One region of the Polaromonas sp. P5_D5 genome, then DNA from elsewhere that is predicted to be linked to it. Evidence: predicted binding sites of a transcription regulator. Region 1 holds the regulator's gene; the other holds the start of a gene.
What was found. Region 1 encodes NrdR, which represses ribonucleotide reductase genes. Its sites were predicted from a motif close to CACNANATNTNGTG; they were not measured.
Positions count from the first base shown of each region.

Region 2: the regulator NrdR is predicted to act here: its motif matches at 7,188-7,201, upstream of ACXJKE_RS13245 (ribonucleoside-diphosphate reductase subunit alpha).

Region 1 covers NZ_JBFUMJ010000002.1:485,607-494,561, reverse strand. Annotated here, with positions in the region: gene ACXJKE_RS09045 (DUF748 domain-containing protein) at 1-3,645, opposite strand, end outside; gene ACXJKE_RS09040 (lytic transglycosylase domain-containing protein) at 4,432-5,316, shown strand; ZMP/ZTP riboswitch at 5,456-5,585, shown strand; gene glyA (serine hydroxymethyltransferase) at 5,622-6,866, shown strand; gene nrdR (transcriptional regulator NrdR) at 6,967-7,416, shown strand; gene ACXJKE_RS09025 (GspH/FimT family pseudopilin) at 7,524-8,150, shown strand; gene pilV (type IV pilus modification protein PilV) at 8,141-8,740, shown strand; gene ACXJKE_RS09015 (PilW family protein) at 8,737-8,955, shown strand, end outside.
Region 2 covers NZ_JBFUMJ010000003.1:95,101-104,055, reverse strand. Annotated here, with positions in the region: gene ACXJKE_RS13275 (DUF3426 domain-containing protein) at 1-590, shown strand, start outside; gene ACXJKE_RS13270 (carbohydrate kinase family protein) at 609-1,511, shown strand; gene ACXJKE_RS13265 (DUF167 domain-containing protein) at 1,594-1,947, opposite strand; gene ACXJKE_RS13260 (histone H1-like DNA-binding protein) at 2,078-2,551, opposite strand; gene ACXJKE_RS13255 (hypothetical protein) at 2,566-2,700, opposite strand; gene ACXJKE_RS13250 (ribonucleotide-diphosphate reductase subunit beta) at 2,751-3,974, opposite strand; gene ACXJKE_RS13245 (ribonucleoside-diphosphate reductase subunit alpha) at 4,106-7,015, opposite strand; gene ampD (1,6-anhydro-N-acetylmuramyl-L-alanine amidase AmpD) at 7,459-8,076, opposite strand; gene ACXJKE_RS13235 (sigma-54-dependent transcriptional regulator) at 8,045-8,955, opposite strand, start outside.

The DNA.
Region 1 (8,955 bases):
GCCCAGCGCATTCGCCAGCAGGCTGAAAGGCGCGGTGATGGCTTTCACGATCACGTTGAGGATGACCTTGACGATGATGGGCCCGAGGCTGAACTGCGGGTCATTGAGCGAACCGCTGATGGGCAGGTCGATGTCGATCACGCCGTTGCGGTCGGCCAGCAATGCCACGGCCAGCTTGACCGGCAGGCTGGCCGTGGAGCCCTCCACCTTGTCGCCAAAGCTGAGCTGGTTCAGGATGACCTTGTTGGTGGCGGTAAGCCGCCCGTCGGGTTGCACCACATAGCCCACGTCCACGCTGAGCTTGCCGCGGTTGATGCCGTAACCCGAGTACTTGACCGAGTACGGCGACAGCGGCGGCAGCTCAAGGTCGCGCACCTTGCCCTTGATGTCGAGCGCCAGCGGCTTGGCCAGCGGGTTGAGCTTGCCGAGGATTTCCAGCGAAGCCGTGCCTTCGGCGCGCCCGCGCAGCTCGAGGTCGGCCATGTTGGGCACGGTGGCCGTGGTACCCGGCACGGTGGGCGCCACCGATGAAAAAGCACTGAGCTTGCCGGTCAGGTCGCTCAGGTCGGCCGAGTAGTTGGGCTTGACGAAACGGTCGGAGAACAACACCTTGCCGTTGATCAGGCTGATCGGTCCGAAGTTAACGATGGGCGGTGGTGAGCCGCCAGCCGCCGCGGCGGAGGCCGTCGGGCTGACCGGCGCTGTTGACACGAATTTTGAGCCTTTTTGGCCGCCAGACGTCAATGGCTGTGCGCCAGCAGCTATCGTTTCAGTAGCAGATGAAGCTTGTGGTGAAGATGACGCCGATGATGGCGAAAGGGCCAGGGTGGCCGTTCCGCCTTCCGCACTGGCGGCCACGGCGTCTTTGCCGGGCTTCACCAGGTTCTGCAAATTGATGCGGCCATCGGGCAGGATGATCACGCGTGCAAAGAAGTCGGTGAGCACGGTTTCCCGCACGTCCACCCGGGTGGCTTTGGCCGGGTCCAGCGCCACATTCAGGCCGCGCAGGTTCAGGGCCTTCCACGCCAGCAGGTCTTCGCTGGGCGCCAGCGTGTTGGCCCTGAATTCCTCCAGCGACACATCACCGGCCACCTGCGCCTGCGGGCCGGCCGGTGTCTGCCGGTAAGCCACACGCCCCTTGAAGCTGGCATCTGCGCGCAGCAGTTCGATGTTGAGCACATCGGCAAGGTAGGGCTCGAAGGCCTGCACCGGCAGCCTGTCGACCACCAGCCGGCCCTGCGCCTGCACCGGACTCAAGCCGAGATTGCCGTTGAAGTCGACCTTGCCGGGTTCAAACCGGCCGGTGGCCAGGCGCAGGGAGGCGGTCAGCGGCATGGGTTTGGCGGCTTGCGCTTTGGCGTCCGGCCTGTCGTCCAGCACCAGTCCGCCCAGCTGGGCTTTGGCGGCGGTCACTTCAAACGCCACCGGCTTGTTACCCGACTGGTCGGAAAACGACATGGCGCCGCCGTCCAGCTGCACATCGGCAATGGCCACGGCCCATGAAGGCGCCGCCGCGCGTGTTGCCGCGTCGGTAGGGGGCGGCGCCGGCGTTGCGGTGCCCGGGCTCGCCATCCAGCGCTGGTACATCCAGCGCTTGTCGGTGTCGCGGTCGACTTTGGCTTTGGGCTGGTCCAGCTGCATTTTGGCGGCCTTGAAGGACTGGCCTGTCACGTCGATGTCAACCTGCGCGAGTTCGACACGCCTGACGGACACCAGCGACACCTTGCCCTGCGCCAGCAGGATGTCGCTGACAGCCAGTTGCGGGGCGGTGACCTGCAACTGCTGCGGCTTGTCACCGCTGGGCGCCTGCCAGTTCACGCCGAGCTGGGCGTCCAGTTGCCCGTTCAGCGCCGGCAGCAGGAACTGGCCGACGTATTTGGCGGCCATGCCCAGGGGCCAGGCGGCCACGGTGGCCGTAGCCTGGGCGGCCTGGTCAGTGGCTGTGCCGCTAAAGGTGAGCAGCGCCGGTGTTGCAATCGCTTGCGCAGTGGATGCCGCAGATGAGGCCGATGTTTTGGCCGGTTGTTTGGCGCCGGTTTTTGCCGGCGCGGGTGCCGGCGCTATGGCTGCTGGCTCCAGTCCCAGCGAACCATTGAACCGCAGGGGCGCGTTAGCCGCAAAAGGCATGGCGATGCCGGAGGCATCGAGCGTCAGCCCAGCCAAGCGGATGTCAGCGGGTGAGGCCAGTGATTCGTCCAGCCAGTTCACACGGCCGGCACGCACCGCCACGCGGGCGATCTGCACTTTCCAGGGGGCGGACGAAGGCGTGGTTTTAGTTGAAGGTGCAGACGCCGCAGACGCCGGGGCGCCAGCCGAAGCCGCACCGGCAGGTGCCTGGGCTTGAATATCGGAAGAGTTTTGGCCTGTAGCCCTTTCTGGCTGTGCGCCACCAGCTCCTCTTTTAATAGCATCTGGCGCACCAGGCGGCAGCAGATTCAGCCGCCCTGCCCGGTCCCGGGCGAGGGACAACGTGGGGGCCGTGAGCTCCACCGCAGACAGTTTGACGAACTGCTCCAGCGGGCGCACGTCGTCCATCGTGATCTGCAGGCGCTCAAAGGCCAGCAAGTCGGCGCGGGCCGGTGGCTGGGCTTCGCCGCCTGCAGCGCGCTTGCCGGATGCACCGGGTTTTGCAGCCCGCGCCGGCGCCACAGCCGGCGACTGCCCGACCGTTTGCGCAGCCAGCACACGAACCTTTTCCGCCGTCACGGTTCCGGAAATCCGCACCACCGTGGCGGGTGTCTGCTCAAACGCGACTTTGGCGTCGGCATGCAGCACCGCGCTTTGCAGCCTGACGGGCAGGCTCGCCGGCCAGTACGCCAGGTAAGGGTTCAGGTCAAAACCGCGCAGCGTGAAGGTGGCGTCGGTTTTGTGGGTCTGGGCAAAGGGCGTGCCTTCGGCTGCGGTGTCAAAGCTGCTGCCATTGAGCTTGAAGGCCAGGTGCGGCGAGGTTTTGACCTCTCGCTGGGATTTGAGGTTGCTCAGGAAAGGCACCGACAGGCCCAGCTCCCGCAGTTCATGGGTCTTGCCGACGGACTGGTCGGTGAAGTCCATGCGCCCGCCGCTGACGACGATGTTGTAGACCGCGAACTTCGGCGGGTCGCCGGCAGGGGCATCTGCGGGTGTTTTGAAGCGCTCCAGGATGTCGTCGATGTCGTAACGGCCCTCACCTTGATGGGTAAGAAACGCGATGGGTTCGTCCACCTGAACAGCGTCGGCCACTGGGGCGAGGCGAAGCAGGGACTCCAGCTCTGCATCTATATATAGGCGCTTGACGGAAAACTGGGGCGTTGCCTGGGGAGAAGCTGCCGAAGCGCCACCCACAGGGCCGGCACGGGCGACGGCCAGGTCGCGAAGAGTCAGTTCGAGCGACCAGGGCTTGAAGTCGACCTCGCCCACGGTGACCTGGCGGCCCAGCTTTTCAGAGGCGATCTTCTCCAGTTGCGATTTGAGGATGGGCGGCACGGCCGCATAGGCCACCACCCACAACACCACCAAGCTGCCCACCGCCCAGGCCGCGCGACGCTGCCAGAGCGGCGACCGGCCCACAGCGGCCGCCCGTGCCGGCAGGGTTTTGCCGATTTCCCGCCAATTGGTCTCGCGCCAGTTGAATTCCTGCCATTTTTTCTTCAAATCTTTGATTGCCATAGCCGTCGAGTTTTTAGCGCCGGGGCCGCCAGGTCAATGATTTATTTGAAAAAGACGGTCAATCGAAGGGCATTGAAGCCTGTGAAAAGCGGCGCCTCAAAAGAAAAAACCCCGGGCAGTTAGACCGACCGGGGTTGACGGCGGGCGTTTATGCTCATGCCGTCGGGGTTCCGCAAAGAAGAGAGTTATCGTCTCCAGTGCGATGAAAGCAAGTGATTGCTTCCAGATTTTCCGGGGTTGGTTACCCGGTTGATGCGTGAGTGAACACGCAATTGCAGGTTAAACCCCTGCCGTCCCGCAAGCAAGACCATCTTTTCAATCACAGCGCAGGATGTGATTGCCGCTGCCTTTTTGTGTGCTCCCAGGCAACCCAGGCCGGCCGCAGGCGCCGATCCGGCGACTACATGCAACATGGAAAACGGCCTACAACCGCAGCCGCGAAAGGCTGATCGCGCTTTTTAGAGGCAAAACTTAACTTAGAGCTCCATCTCAAATAAAGCCCGTAAACACCTTGATTCAGGCCGGTTTTGCCGGAAATCAAGGTTTTTATTTGACTTTTTGATATAAAGAATTGATTTGTTATTATTGACAGGTTATTAACCAACCCCATAGAATCCCGCCAGTCCCACGAATCCTAGGGACAACCCGAACCCGCTGCCCTATTCCTCAAAGAAGCCGGCAACGTCAAACAAGGGTCAACACCCACAAGGCTTGCCTTGGTTTGATGGCGACCCAATCAAAGCCTGCCTGGCCCCCAAAGGGCCTGCAAGCGTAGAAAGGAGTGCTATGACAGCGCTAGGACAATTCGGCCTTAACCTGAATGTCAACGCACACATCAAGAATGTGCGAAGCAGTGTTTCAAACATTGTTGATGACATCTCCCAAGGCTTTTTCGAGATTACCCACAACAGCTTCGCCCTTCTGGGCCTGGCGGTCGTGTTTGCGGTGATCACCCTGACAGCCCGGCCCGACTTGCGTCAGGCCGGTGAATTCAAGCTCATGACCTGGCTGCAGCAGCGCCAGGAGGCTGCCATCGGTTTTACCGAGCCGGCCGCCATTGAGCGCGCCACGGCGTCCAACCCGAAAGACCTGCCCGCCCAACAGGCGGCAGTGGCCTATTGGCTGAGCAAGAAGTACGGCGTCGCGCCCGAGCCGCTGAGTGTGCTGGTGGCCGAGGCCTTCGAGATCGGCCAGAAAGCCAAGCTCGACCCCACCCTGATCCTGGCCATCATGGCGATCGAGTCCGGTTTCAACCCGTTTGCGCAAAGCCCGGTCGGCGCCCAGGGCCTGATGCAGGTCATGACCAAGGTGCACCACGACAAGTACGACAACTTCGGCGGCAAGCTGGCGGCGTTTGACCCGGTGACCAACCTGCGCGTAGGCGTCAAGGTGCTGCAGGAATGCATCGCCCGCGCCGGCTCTGTCGAGGGCGGCCTCAAATACTATGTGGGCGCAGCCAACATGGACGACGACGGCGGGTACGCCGGCAAGGTGATGGGCGAACATGCCCGCCTGCTGGCCGTGGTGGCGTCTGCCTCCAAGCGCGGTGCGCCCTCGCCTTTCTTCACCACACCCGGTGGCACGTCGCGCCCGGTACCGGCCTCCCTGCCGGCCACACCCGACGCTGAAGGCAAGACGCCTGACAAGGTGGCGCTGCTGAACCAGTCCTGATTCGGCCGCATTGTGGGGGCCTTTTCACCCCATGCACTGCCAAAAAGCCGGGCCGCTGCCAGCGCCCCGGCTTTTTGCTTTTCGGGCTGCAGGTGAAGAACCCCGGAGGCGGCAGGTTTTGGGCGCGCTCAGTTACACTAGCGAGGTGCGCGACTGGCGATAGGCTCAAGGTTTTCGCAACCATTGGAGCTGACGTGGGACACCACTGGGAAGCGCACCGCTGAAAGCCGTTGGGCCGAAGCGTTCAGCCGTTCGCCTGGGCAGCCCTTGTTTCAATAGCAGGGACCACGTCTTTAAGGACTGCCATGTACCACCGCAACATCCTGGTCGAACAAACCGATCCCGAAATCTTCGCCGCCATCCAGGCTGAAAATGCCCGGCAAGAGCACCACATCGAGCTGATTGCCAGCGAAAACTACGCCTCGCCCGCCGTCATGGCCGCGCAGGGCTCGCAGCTCACCAACAAATACGCCGAAGGCTACCCCGGCCGCCGCTACTACGGCGGCTGCGAGCACGTTGACGTGGCGGAGCAGCTGGCAATCGACCGCATCAAAACCATCTTCGGCGCCGAGGCCGCCAACGTGCAGCCGCATTGCGGTGCTTCAGCCAATGAGGCCGTGTTTCTGGCTTTCCTCAAGCCCGGCGACACCATCATGGGCATGAGCCTGGCCGAAGGCGGCCACCTGACGCACGGCATGGCCCTGAATATGAGCGGCAAGTGGTTCAACGTCGTCTCTTACGGCCTCAACGACAAGGAAGAGATCGACTACGACGCAATGGAGCGCAAGGCTCACGAGACCAAGCCCAAGCTGATCATCGCGGGCGCGTCGGCTTACAGCCTGCGCATCGACTTCGAGCGCTTCGCCAAGGTGGCCAAGGCCGTCGGCGCGATCTTCATGGTCGACATCGCCCACTACGCCGGCCTGGTGGCCGCAGGCGTGTATCCCAACCCGGTGCCGCATGCCGACATCGTGACGTCGACCACACACAAGAGCCTGCGCGGCCCGCGCGGCGGCATCATCCTGATGAAGGCCGAGCACGAAAAAGCCATCAACAGCGCCATCTTCCCCGGCCTGCAGGGCGGCCCGCTGATGCACGTGATCGCAGCCAAGGCGGTGGCCTTCAAGGAAGCCATGGCGCCCGAGTTCAAGGCTTACCAGCAGCAGGTCGTGAAAAACGCGCAGATCGTGGCCGACACCCTGACGCAGCGCGGCCTGCGTATCGTCAGCGGCCGTACTGAAAGCCACGTCATGCTGGTTGACCTGCGCGCCAAGGGCATCACCGGCAAGGAAGCCGAAGCCGTGCTGGGCAGCGCCCACATGACGATCAACAAGAACGCCATCCCGAACGACCCTGAAAAGCCGATGGTCACCAGCGGCGTGCGCATCGGCACCCCGGCCCTGACGACCCGCGGCTTCAAGGACGAAGAAGCCCGCGCCACGGCCAACCTGATCGCCGACGTGCTCGACAACCCGCGCGACGCGGCCAACATTGAAGCGGTGCGAGCCAAGGTCCACGCCCTGACCAGCCGTTTCCCGGTCTACCGCTAATCATGACAGGCAGCGCGGACACTATGATTTTGATAGCTGCCCGCGCATGTCCTGATTGGGCTGGAGGCCGATTTATGCCTTCAAATTCGGGCTACCTCTCATGAAATGCCCTTTTTGCGGCCACCTTGAAACCCAGGTCGTGGAAACGCGGGTGGGCGAAGACGCCGAATTCATACGCCGCCGCCGCCAGTGCGGCGCGTGTGAAAAGCGCTTCACAACCTATGAGCGGCCCGATGTCACCTTCCCGTCCATCGTCAAGAAGGACGGCAGGCGCATCGAGTACAAGCGCAGCAAAGTCCTGGCGTCCCTGAACCTGGCGCTGCGCAAGCGGCCCGTCAGCACCGAGCAGGTCGACTCCGCGGTTGAACGTATCGAGGAAAAGCTCCTGAGCCTGGGGCTGCGGGAAGTGCCGTCCAACCGTATCGGCGAGCTCGTCATGCGTGAACTCCGCAAGCTCGACAAGGTCGCCTATGTCCGCTTTGCGAGCGTCTACCGCAGCTTTGAGGATATTGACGAGTTCAAGACGCTGGTGGACGAGGTCCGGCGGTAGAAATCGCTCGCGGCGCAGAAAAGCGTCCTGTCCGCTACCAGATTAGTGGTAGCCAGAGTCCGACAGCCGGAGCCTCGCGCGACAAACCCGGTTCCTATACTCACGACATGCGAATGACCGTGTGCTCAACATCCTTACGCCGCCCAGCCAAAGCGGCCCCGCGCGCTTGCAACGCAGGCTTCACCATCATCGAAATCATGGTGACAGTTGCTGTTTTAGCCATGATTTTGGCCATAGGGCTGCCTAATTTGAGGCAGTTTGTGGTGCGAAACCAGGCTGGCGCCATCGCAGCCGAATTTACCAATGACATATCGCGTGCGCGGGTTGAGGCGATCAGCAGAAATAACTGCGTCACCATCTGCATGTCAACCAATACGTCAAACGCATTGACCGGCGGCACCCCCACGTGTGCAACCGCAGGGAGCAACTGGCAGACTGGCTGGATAGTTTTTTCCAACCCCAGCTGTAGTGCTACCCAAAACAACCCGACAACAGTCGGTTCAAGCCTGATTTCCGTGCGCCAGACCGGCAACGAAAGCTTTGAGCTGGCCTCTAGCGGATCGGATCGGCGCATGACCTTTGACTCGCGAGGGCTCGCTGCGGGTATTCAATCCAACTTCACGCTTGCCTATATCCTGGAAAACACCAGCAGTCCGCACTACCGGTCTATTTGTATCAGTTCTGCAGGTCGAGTGAGCGTTAAACAATATGCGGGAGTCAGTGCATGTCCATAAGTCGCCAGCGAGGTGCAGGCCTGATCGAGGCCTTGATCGCCATGCTTATCCTTTCCATCGGTGTGCTGGGCATGGTTGGCATGCAGACAGCCTCTCTCAAATTTGAACAAACCGGATGGGTGCGGTCGGCACTGTCGTCCAGCATCAGCGGCTTTGCGGACCGCATCAGGGCAAATGCCAGTGCGGTCGAGACTGATTACAGCTTCTCCCGGACCTATGCCGCCGAACGTGCATCCATTGATGGAACCCCGACCTACCTGAACCCGGCCAAAGATTGCAACACTGCAACCTGTACCCCGACCGAGCTGGCGGCCTATGACCTCGCTGTCTGGCGTCTTGACCTGAACAGCCAGCTGCCGGGCGCGGTGGGCATCGTGACGTCGACCGGAACCAAGGGCACCAACCTGCGCTTTCTGGTGACAGTGGCCTGGTATAGCAAGGACAACCTGGATGGCACGACTCTGCGTTCCCCCGATTCGTGCACAGCCACTACAACAGGCATCGCGTCGCGAAACTGCTGCCCCGCAGCGCTGGGCACCTCTACCGCCCTGGCCGGCGTGCAATGCGCCAATCTAGAGATGATTCCATGAAAACACTTCACACCGGAAGGGCGCAAGCGCGCTACCGCCAGCGCGGTTTGACACTGATCGAACTGCTGGTCAGTCTGGTCATCAGCCTGGTGCTCGCCCTCGCGGCAGCGGCGGCCTACCTGGGGACTCGCGCAACCGCCACTGCTTCCGCCAATATGGCGATGCTGAACGAGACCGGCAAGCTTGCGCTGGACATGGTTGGCCGGGACCTTCAG
Region 2 (8,955 bases), on a different contig from region 1:
GCATGCCGGATTCGCGCGTGGAGCACGATGTGTCTTTTGTGCGGGAGGCCAAGCGCAAGGCGTTCTGGAAACGGCCGCTGACCCGGTGGACTATGGCCTTGTTATCCCTGCTGCTGCTGGCCGTGCTGGTCTTGCAGTGGGCTGTCCAGCAAAGGGACACGCTGGCCGCCCTGGAGCCCCGGCTCGTGCCGGCGCTTCAGGGTATTTGCGGCCAGTTGCACTGTGACATTCGTGCGCCGCGGCATATCGAGTCGCTGGTCATAGACAGCTCCACCTTCAACCGCATCGGCCCTGATGCCTATCGCCTCAGTTTTACGCTCAAAAACACGGGTGTGACGCTGCTGGAAATGCCTTCCCTGGAAGTGACCCTGACCGATTCGCAGGACCAGGCCGTGGTGCGCCGCATCCTGACGCCGGCACAGTTTGGCGCCAAATCGCCGACCCTGGCCCCCCGCTCCGAAATGCCCGGCCTGGTCATCATGAAAATATCCGGTGATCCGGACACTGCAGCTGCAGCGTCGCCGCCGTCTTCTGCGCCGGCGGCTCCCTTGCGAGTGGCTGGCTATCGTGTCCTGGTTTTTTACCCCTGATTGAAACGAGAGAACTGAATGTCTGCTGTTATTTGTGGCTCCCTGGCGTTTGACACCATCATGACCTTTGAGGGGCGCTTTTCGGAGCAGATACTGCCCGATCAACTGCATATTCTGAATGTGTCGTTTCTGGTGCCGGCGCTGCGCCGTGAATTTGGCGGCTGCGCCGGCAACATCGCCTACAGCCTGCAGCAGCTTGGCGGCAAGCCGCTGCCCATGGCCACGGTCGGCAGCGACGGCGCTGAGTACGTGGAGCGCATGAAGACGCTGGGCATCAGCACGGAATTTGTGCGGCAGGTGGGCGACACCTACACCGCCCAGGCGATGATCATGACCGACCGGGACAACAACCAGATCACGGCTTTTCATCCGGGTGCCATGATGCAGGCCCATGTCACCCGCATTGACGCACGCGATGACATCAAGCTGGGCATTATCTCGCCTGACGGGCGCGATGCCATGCTGCAGCATGCCGAGCAGTTCAAGCTGGCTGGTATCCCCTTCGTTTTTGATCCAGGCCAGGGCCTTCCCATGTTTGACGGCAAGGAGCTTTCCCACTTTGTGGAACTTTCCACCTGGGTGACCGTCAACGATTACGAGGCCAAAATGCTGTGTGACCGCACGGGCCTGTCATGCGCCGAATTGTCCCGCCGGGTGCAGGGCCTGGTGGTGACGTTGGGCGCGGAAGGTTGCGAGGTCTGGATTGGCGGCGAGAAAACCCTCGTGCCGCCGGTGAAAGCCGAAACTGTGGTCGACCCGACGGGATGCGGCGATGCCTTTCGCGGCGCTTTGCTGTTTGGCCTGGAAAAAGGCTGGGCGCTGGACCGCTGCGCCGCGCTGGGCAACCGGGTAGGTGCACACAAGATCGCGACGCGCGGCGGCCAGAACTACACGCTGAATTCAGAGAAAATCGGCGATTGAGCGTGACTGGACGGGCGCAAGAAGCTATCGAATTAATAGCTACGCCCCCTTTCGCCTACTTCTCGCGGCGCTTTACGCGGGGCTATGGCTCGCGGTGGTCCAGTGCTTTCAGCCATTCATTCCACGCAGCCTGGCTTGCCGCTGCAGCGCTGACGCGCAACTGCTTGCGCCTTGAAGCCTCTCCGCGGGCCAGCGTGACCGCCTGCTGCGGAACGCCGAGGCAACCGGCCAGCCACTTCACCAGCGCCTGATTGGCTTTGCCGTCCACGGGCGGTGCCTGCAGCCGCAGGCGCAGCGCCTGCTGGCCGGCCTCTCCATGCAGGCCCATCATCTCGGTTTTGGCGGCGTTGGGCACCACATGGATGTCGATCAGAACGTCCCCATTCTTTTCCCGTCGCAGAAAAGGAAGTTCGGGCAGCGCGGGGAACGGTTTCATGGCTGGAGTGGTCCGGCGGCGGTAAACAGGGGTCAGGGGTGTCAATTGTGGATGGCCTCAGGAACGGCCCAGCCATGAAAAAAGCCCGACATCTTTCGATATCGGGCTCTAAGCAGAATTACCTTACTGCTTACGGCTTGCTGGCTGTCGGAAACGGCCAGGCAGCTTGCGGGTTCAGAGTAGTCTGAGCCGCAGGGGCAGCCGCTGCAGCGGGTGCTTTCGCAGCTTTGGCAGCAGGTTTTTTCGCGGCTTTCTTCGCAGCGGGCTTTTTCGCTGCTTTCTTGGCGGCAGGCTTTTTCGCAGCGGCTTTCTTCGCCGCTGGTTTCTTCGCTACCTTTTTCGCGGCCTTCTTGGCTGCTGGCTTTTTCGCTGCAGCTTTCTTCGCTGCTGGCTTCTTGGCCGCTACCTTCTTGGCTGCTGGCTTTTTCGCTGGCGATTTTTTCGCAGCTGGCTTTTTGGCCGCTACTTTTTTCGCTGGAGCTTTTTTAGCCGGAGCTTTTTTCGCTGCTGCTTTTTTCGCAGGAGCCTTCTTAGCCGCTACTTTTTTCGCAGGGGCTTTCTTTGGAGCAGCTTTTTTAGCCGCAGTTTTTTTCGCAGTTGCCATAGTTTTCTCCTTGATCACGTTGCAAAGAGCACTTCACGGTTGGAGTACGTAAAGCGATTCACGGCGTTGGGCCCCGGATAAACCGGTCCCAGCGCCGCGAACACAGGAGCAAAGCCCAACGCGCACTCTTCGGTGCTGTCACTGGTCATTGCAATTCTTGAAATCATTGTTCGCTTGTCTCGCGTATTTTTCTGGTCAATCAATCCCAGGAAAGGGCACCACCGGACTGGTACTCGATCACACGGGTTTCAAAGAAGTTACGCTCTTTTTTCAGGTCGATCATTTCGCTCATCCATGGGAACGGATTCTCCTCGTTGGGGAAGAGAGTTTCAAGTCCGATCTGCGTGGCACGGCGATTGGCAATGTAGCGGAGGTAGCCTTTGAACATGGACGCATTGAGGCCGAGCACGCCGCGCGGCATGGTGTCTTCGGCGTAGCGGTACTCCAGTTCGACGGCTTTCATGAACAATGCCTTGATTTCGGCCTTGAAGTCCGCCGTCCAGAGATGGGGGTTTTCCAGCTTGAGCTGATTGATCAGGTCGATGCCGAAGTTGCAGTGCATGGACTCGTCGCGCAGGATGTACTGGTACTGTTCGGCGGCGCCGGTCATCTTGTTCTGGCGACCCAGGGCAAGAATCTGCGTGAAGCCCACATAGAAGAACAGGCCTTCCATCAGACAAGCAAACACGATCAGCGACTTGAGCAGGGTCTGGTCAGCTTCGGTAGTGCCAGTTTTGAAGTGAGGGTCGGAAATCACTTCAATGAAAGGAATCAGGAACTGGTCCTTGTCCTTGATCGATTGCACTTCGTTATAGGCGTTGAAGATTTCGGCTTCGTCCAGGCCCAGTGATTCAGTGATGTACTGGTAGGCGTGGGTGTGAATGGCTTCTTCAAAAGCCTGGCGCAGCAGGAACTGGCGGCATTCGGGTGCGGTGATGTGGCGGTAGGTGCCCAGCACGATGTTGTTGGCTGCCAGCGAGTCGGCGGTCACGAAGAAACCCAGGTTGCGCTTGACCAGACGGCGTTCGTCTTCGGTCAGGCCGTTCGGGTCTTTCCAGAGCGCGATGTCGCGCGTCATATTTACTTCCTGCGGCATCCAGTGGTTGGCGCAGGTGGCGAGGTATTTTTCCCAAGCCCACTTGTATTTGAACGGCACCAGCTGGTTGACGTCGGTCTGGCCATTAATGATGCGTTTGTCGGAGGCCTTGACGCGTTGTGCCTTGGCGGGTGCGGCGGCAGACGTAGAAGGTGCTGCAGCTTGCACAGGTGCGAACGCGCCGTCGTTGAGCATGCGCACTTGCGCCTGGGGCTGCTCGGCAGTGTTCAAAGAAAGAGGCGGAAGTTCCATCGAGCGGCCTTCAGGCAAGCCGCTGTTGTGAGATGTTTGCAAAGATGGTTTGACTTCTTCGTCCCAGGTCAACATAGAGGTTTCCAATACTTTGGGATTATGAAAGCAGCGATACAAAATGAAAAGTGTTCATTCACATCGCTACAAAATTGTGTTGCTCAATTACATCGAATCGTGCGATGAAGCTCAGCGCACGATTCGGTGTTTTATTGGCAGGCCTCGCAACCTGGGTCATCGATTGCACAGAATTTGATGTCGGTCGCGGGCGATGCACTCATCTGCGCCTGCGCTGCGGCGGCTGCCGCTTCGAGCGCGCTCATGCCGCCGCCTGCCGTCGCGGTACCCGATGACACCGAGTTCATCTTGCCCGCGGTCACGGTCGACTTCTCGGCGTGCGTCGCGCTTTGCGTGCGCAGGTAGTAAGTCGTCTTGAGGCCGCGCAGCCAGGCCAGCTTGTAGGTGTCGTCGAGCTTTTTGCCCGAAGCGCCTGCCATGTAGATGTTGAGCGACTGTGCCTGATCAATCCACTTCTGGCGGCGCGCTGCCGCCTCGACAATCCAGGAAGTTTCAATCTCAAACGCCGTGGCGTAGAGCGCTTTGACGTCCTGCGGTACGCGATCGATCGGGCGCAGGGAGCCGTCAAAGTGCTTCAGATCCACCACCATCACGTCGTCCCATAGGCCCAAGCGCTTCAGGTCGCGGACCAGGTAATGGTTGATGACGGTAAATTCACCCGACAGGTTGGACTTGACCGACAGGTTGCCAAAGCAGGGTTCGATACAAGCATCCACCCCAATGATGTTGGAGATGGTGGCTGTGGGCGCAATGGCCACGCAGTTGGAATTGCGCATGCCGTCTTTGGCAATCTTCTTGCGCAAAGCGTCCCAGTCAAGGCTGGCGGAGCGGTCGACTTCCACATAGCCGCCGCGCTGCTCGGCCAGCATGTCCAGCGTATCCAGCGGCAGGATGCCCTTGTCCCAGAGCGAGCCTTTGTACGTGGCATATTTACCGCGCTCTTTGGCCAGTTCGGTCGATGCCCAGTAAGCGTGGTAGCAGACAGCCTCCATGGATTTGTCGGCGAACTCGACAGCTTCCTGGGAAGCGTAAGGCACGCGCAGCTCGTACAGGCAGTCCTGGAAACCCATGATGCCCAGGCCCACAGGGCGGTGGCGCATGTTGGAATCGCGGGCCTTCTTGACGGCGTAATAGTTGATGTCGATCACGTTGTCCAGCATGCGCATGGCCGTGGTAATGGTCTTTTTAAGCTTCTCGTGGTCGACTGCGCCGTCCTTCAGATGCTGGACGAGGTTGACCGAGCCGAGGTTGCAGACAGCAGTTTCGGTGTCGCTGGTGTTGAGTGTGATTTCGGTGCACAGGTTGGACGAGTGCACGACGCCGGTGTGTTGCTGCGGCGAGCGCACATTGCAGGCGTCCTTGAACGTGATCCAGGGATGGCCGGTTTCAAACAGCATCGACAGCATCTTGCGCCACATGTCGGTGGCCTGCAGCTTGCGGGATGGCTTGATTTCGCCGCGCTCGGCCTTGGCTTCGTAGGCGGTGTAGATTTTCTCGAAGTCCTTGCCGAACTTGTCGTGCAGGTCGGGTGTGTCCGACGGTGAGAACAGCGTCCAGCTGCCCTTTTCCATCACGCGGCGCATGAAGAGGTCGGGAATCCAGTTGGCGGTGTTCATGTCGTGCGTACGGCGGCGATCGTCACCGGTGTTCTTGCGCAGTTCCAGGAACTCTTCAATATCCAGGTGCCAGGTTTCCAGGTAGGCGCAGACGGCGCCCTTGCGCTTGCCGCCCTGGTTGACCGCCACGGCGGTGTCGTTGACGACTTTGAGGAAAGGCACGACGCCTTGCGATTCGCCGTTGGTGCCCTTGATATGGGCGCCCAGGGCGCGCACAGGCGTCCAGTCATTGCCCAGGCCGCCGGCAAATTTGGACAGCAGCGCGTTTTCCTTGATGGCGTCGTAGATGCCGCCCAGGTCGTCGGCGACGGTCGTCAGGTAGCACGACGACAGCTGCGAGCGCAGCGTGCCGGCATTGAACAGGGTGGGCGTGCTCGACATGAAGTCGAAGGACGAGAGGATTTCATAGAACTCGATCGCGCGTTCTTCGCGGTTGATCTCGTTGAGCGACAGGCCCATGGCCACGCGCATGAAGAAAGCCTGTGGTAGCTCGATGCGCTGTTTGCGCACGTGCAGGAAGTAGCGGTCAAACAGGGTTTGCAGGCCGAGGTAGTCGAATTTCAGGTCGCGTTCGGGCTTGAGCGCGGCGCCCAGGCGGGCCAGGTCGAACTGCTGGAGCTTTTCGTCGAGCAGCTCGTTTTGTACGCCCTTGGCGATGAACTGCGGGAAATACTCGGCGTAGCGAATCGCCATGTCTTCCTGACTGACTTCTTCACCCAGCACTTCGCGGCGGATGGTGTGCATCAGCAGGCGTGCGGTGGCGTAGGTGTAGTCAGGGTCTTTCTCGATCAGGGTGCGCGCTGCCAGGATGGACGCCTTGTAGACCTCGTCAATGGGCACACCGTCATAGAGGTTGCGCATGGTTTCCGCAACGATCGGGTCGGGCTTGATATCCGCGCCCAGGTTGGCGCAGGAGGCTTCAATCAACGCCTGCAGGTTGCGGATGTCCAGCGCGACGCGGTTGCCGCGGTCGGTCACATGGATCAGCGGCGCTGCGGGCGCCTGGGTTTGCGGCTGGCGTGCGCGCTCTTGCGTGCGCTTTTCGCGGTACAGCACGTAAGCGCGGGCGATCTCGTGGTGGCCGCCGCGCATCAGGCCCAGCTCGACCTGATCCTGAACGTCTTCTATATGAAAGGTTCCGCCGCCTGGGCGCGAACGCATCAGGGCGCGGATGACCGCCTGGGTCAGGCCGTCAACGGTTTCGCGGACGCTGGCCGAAGCCGCACCCTGCGTGCCATGCACGGCCAGGAAAGCCTTCATCATGGCCACGGCGATCTTGTTGGGTTCGAACGGCACCACGCCGCCATTGCGGCGAATGATCTGGTAATGGGCGAGCGGGTTGCTTTGCGCGTTGGTATCGCCGGTTGCTGGGTTGCTTGCCAGAACGCTCGACGTGACGGGCACCGCGTGTTGTGCAGTTTGCATGACTTCCTCTTTGCTTTGTTTTATGGGTGGTTTGATGTGCTGTTCGGGGGTCTCTGGATATATTGAGGTATTGCACAGGCCTATCAACCTGCTCCTTCATTTCCTGACCCAAATTACATCAAACTGAATTAGGGCTTAGACACTATACCTAGGGTATGGAGGGAATACAAGCCACTACAGGTAGTGTATCGCTGACTGAATGCACCGTTACGTTTTGTGGCTTTTTAGGCCCCATTCCAGACGCCTCGATCAGGGCTTGATGGTGGCTCGTTCAACTTCGCTGAAAGCCTGATGCCATCAGGCTTGTGAAGCTGATGCGGCGTTGTGGCGCGGCTTTTCGCGGGCTTGGGTTGAGAGCGCCGGCCACTGCTGGCGCGGTAAAAATAACCGGAAATTTCAACAGCAAGACGCACCGCAATGGTGAGTGCGTGCAGGTGCACCAGTCACATGATTTCGGGAAAACACCTAGCCGGTGACGACAGCGAGTTTTGCAGCAGAGGCCAGTTGAAGCCAGGGCCCGGGTCCTGCTTGCGGCCGGGTGCAATGTGCTCGTGCCCGGCGATGTGCTCAATGGGGTAGCGCTGCAGAAGCGAGGCGCATAGCCCGGTCAGGGTTTCATACTGGGATGCTTCAAAGGTATCTCCCTCAAGGCCTTCCAGTTCGATGCCGATGGAATCGTCGTTGCAGTTGGTGCGTCCGCGGTAGCTGGATTCCCCGGCATGCCAGGCGCGGTCGTCACAGCTCACAAACTGCCACAGAGCGCCGGTTCGGGCGATGAAAAAGTGCGATGAAACCTGCAGGCCGCGAATGCCCTGAAAGTAAGCGTGTGCCTCCCAGTCGAGCTGGTTGGTGAAAAGGCGTTCGACGTTGCCATTGCCGAACTCACCTGGCGGCAGGCTGATGGAGTGGATGACGATCAGGTCGATTTGCGCGCCGGGAGGGCGTGGACCAAAGTTGGGCGAAGCCAGTGCGCGTGCACAGCGGTACCAGCCGTTTTGCCACAAAGGCCGGGGAAGGGCATTGGGGCTCTCAGGCGGGGTCATCAGCAGGGTCAAGTCCATCGGCCAGGTCGTCATTGCCCGGCGTGGCGATATTCAGGCGTGCAATGCGGTAGCGGATCTGCCGCAGGCTCAAACCCAGCCTCGCGGCGGCGGCGGTACGATTGAAGCCGGTCTCCAGCAAAACCTTGGTCAGGATGTTTCGCTCCTGCCCGTCCAGATAATCCTGCAGGTTTTCCGGGACGGCGACGTGCTCTTCGACCGGCGCATCAAAATGCAGCACGCTTCCTTCGCCGAGCGCCACGGCCCGGTGCAGGATGTTTTCCAGCTCCCTGACATTGCCGTTAAAGGGCCTGGACTGCAGCTGCTCCATCACGGCATCCGTCAACTCGGGCATCTTGAAGCCGGACTCCTGGCAGATTCTTGACAGCAGGGCATTGCAGAGTGCCGGCAAATCCTCCCGGCGTTCGCGCAAGGCCGGCACGGCAATTTCAATCACATTGAGCCGGTAATAAAGATCCTGGCGGAATGTTCCTTCCTGGGCTTCCGCCGCCAGGTTTTTGTGCGTTGCGCTGACGATGCGCACGTCAACGGTGTCCTCCTGCGGCGAACCCAGCGGCCTGACGGTGCGCTCCTGGATGGCGCGCAGAAGTTTGGATTGCATGGCCAGCGGCAGGTCGCCGATTTCATCGAGAAACAAGGTGCCGCCCTTGGCTGCCTGGAAGTAGCCTTGCCGGTCCTGCGCTGATCCGGTGTAAGCGCCCTTTCGTGCACCGAAGAACTCCGCTTCGAGGAGGTTTTCGGGTATGGCGCTGCAATTGACGGCTACAAAAGGCCCTGTCGCGCGGTGGCTGCAGCCGTGTACGGCGCGTGCAACCAGTTCCTTGCCGGTGCCCGATTCCCCCTGAATGAGGACCGGCGCCATGCTTCCCGCCACTTTGA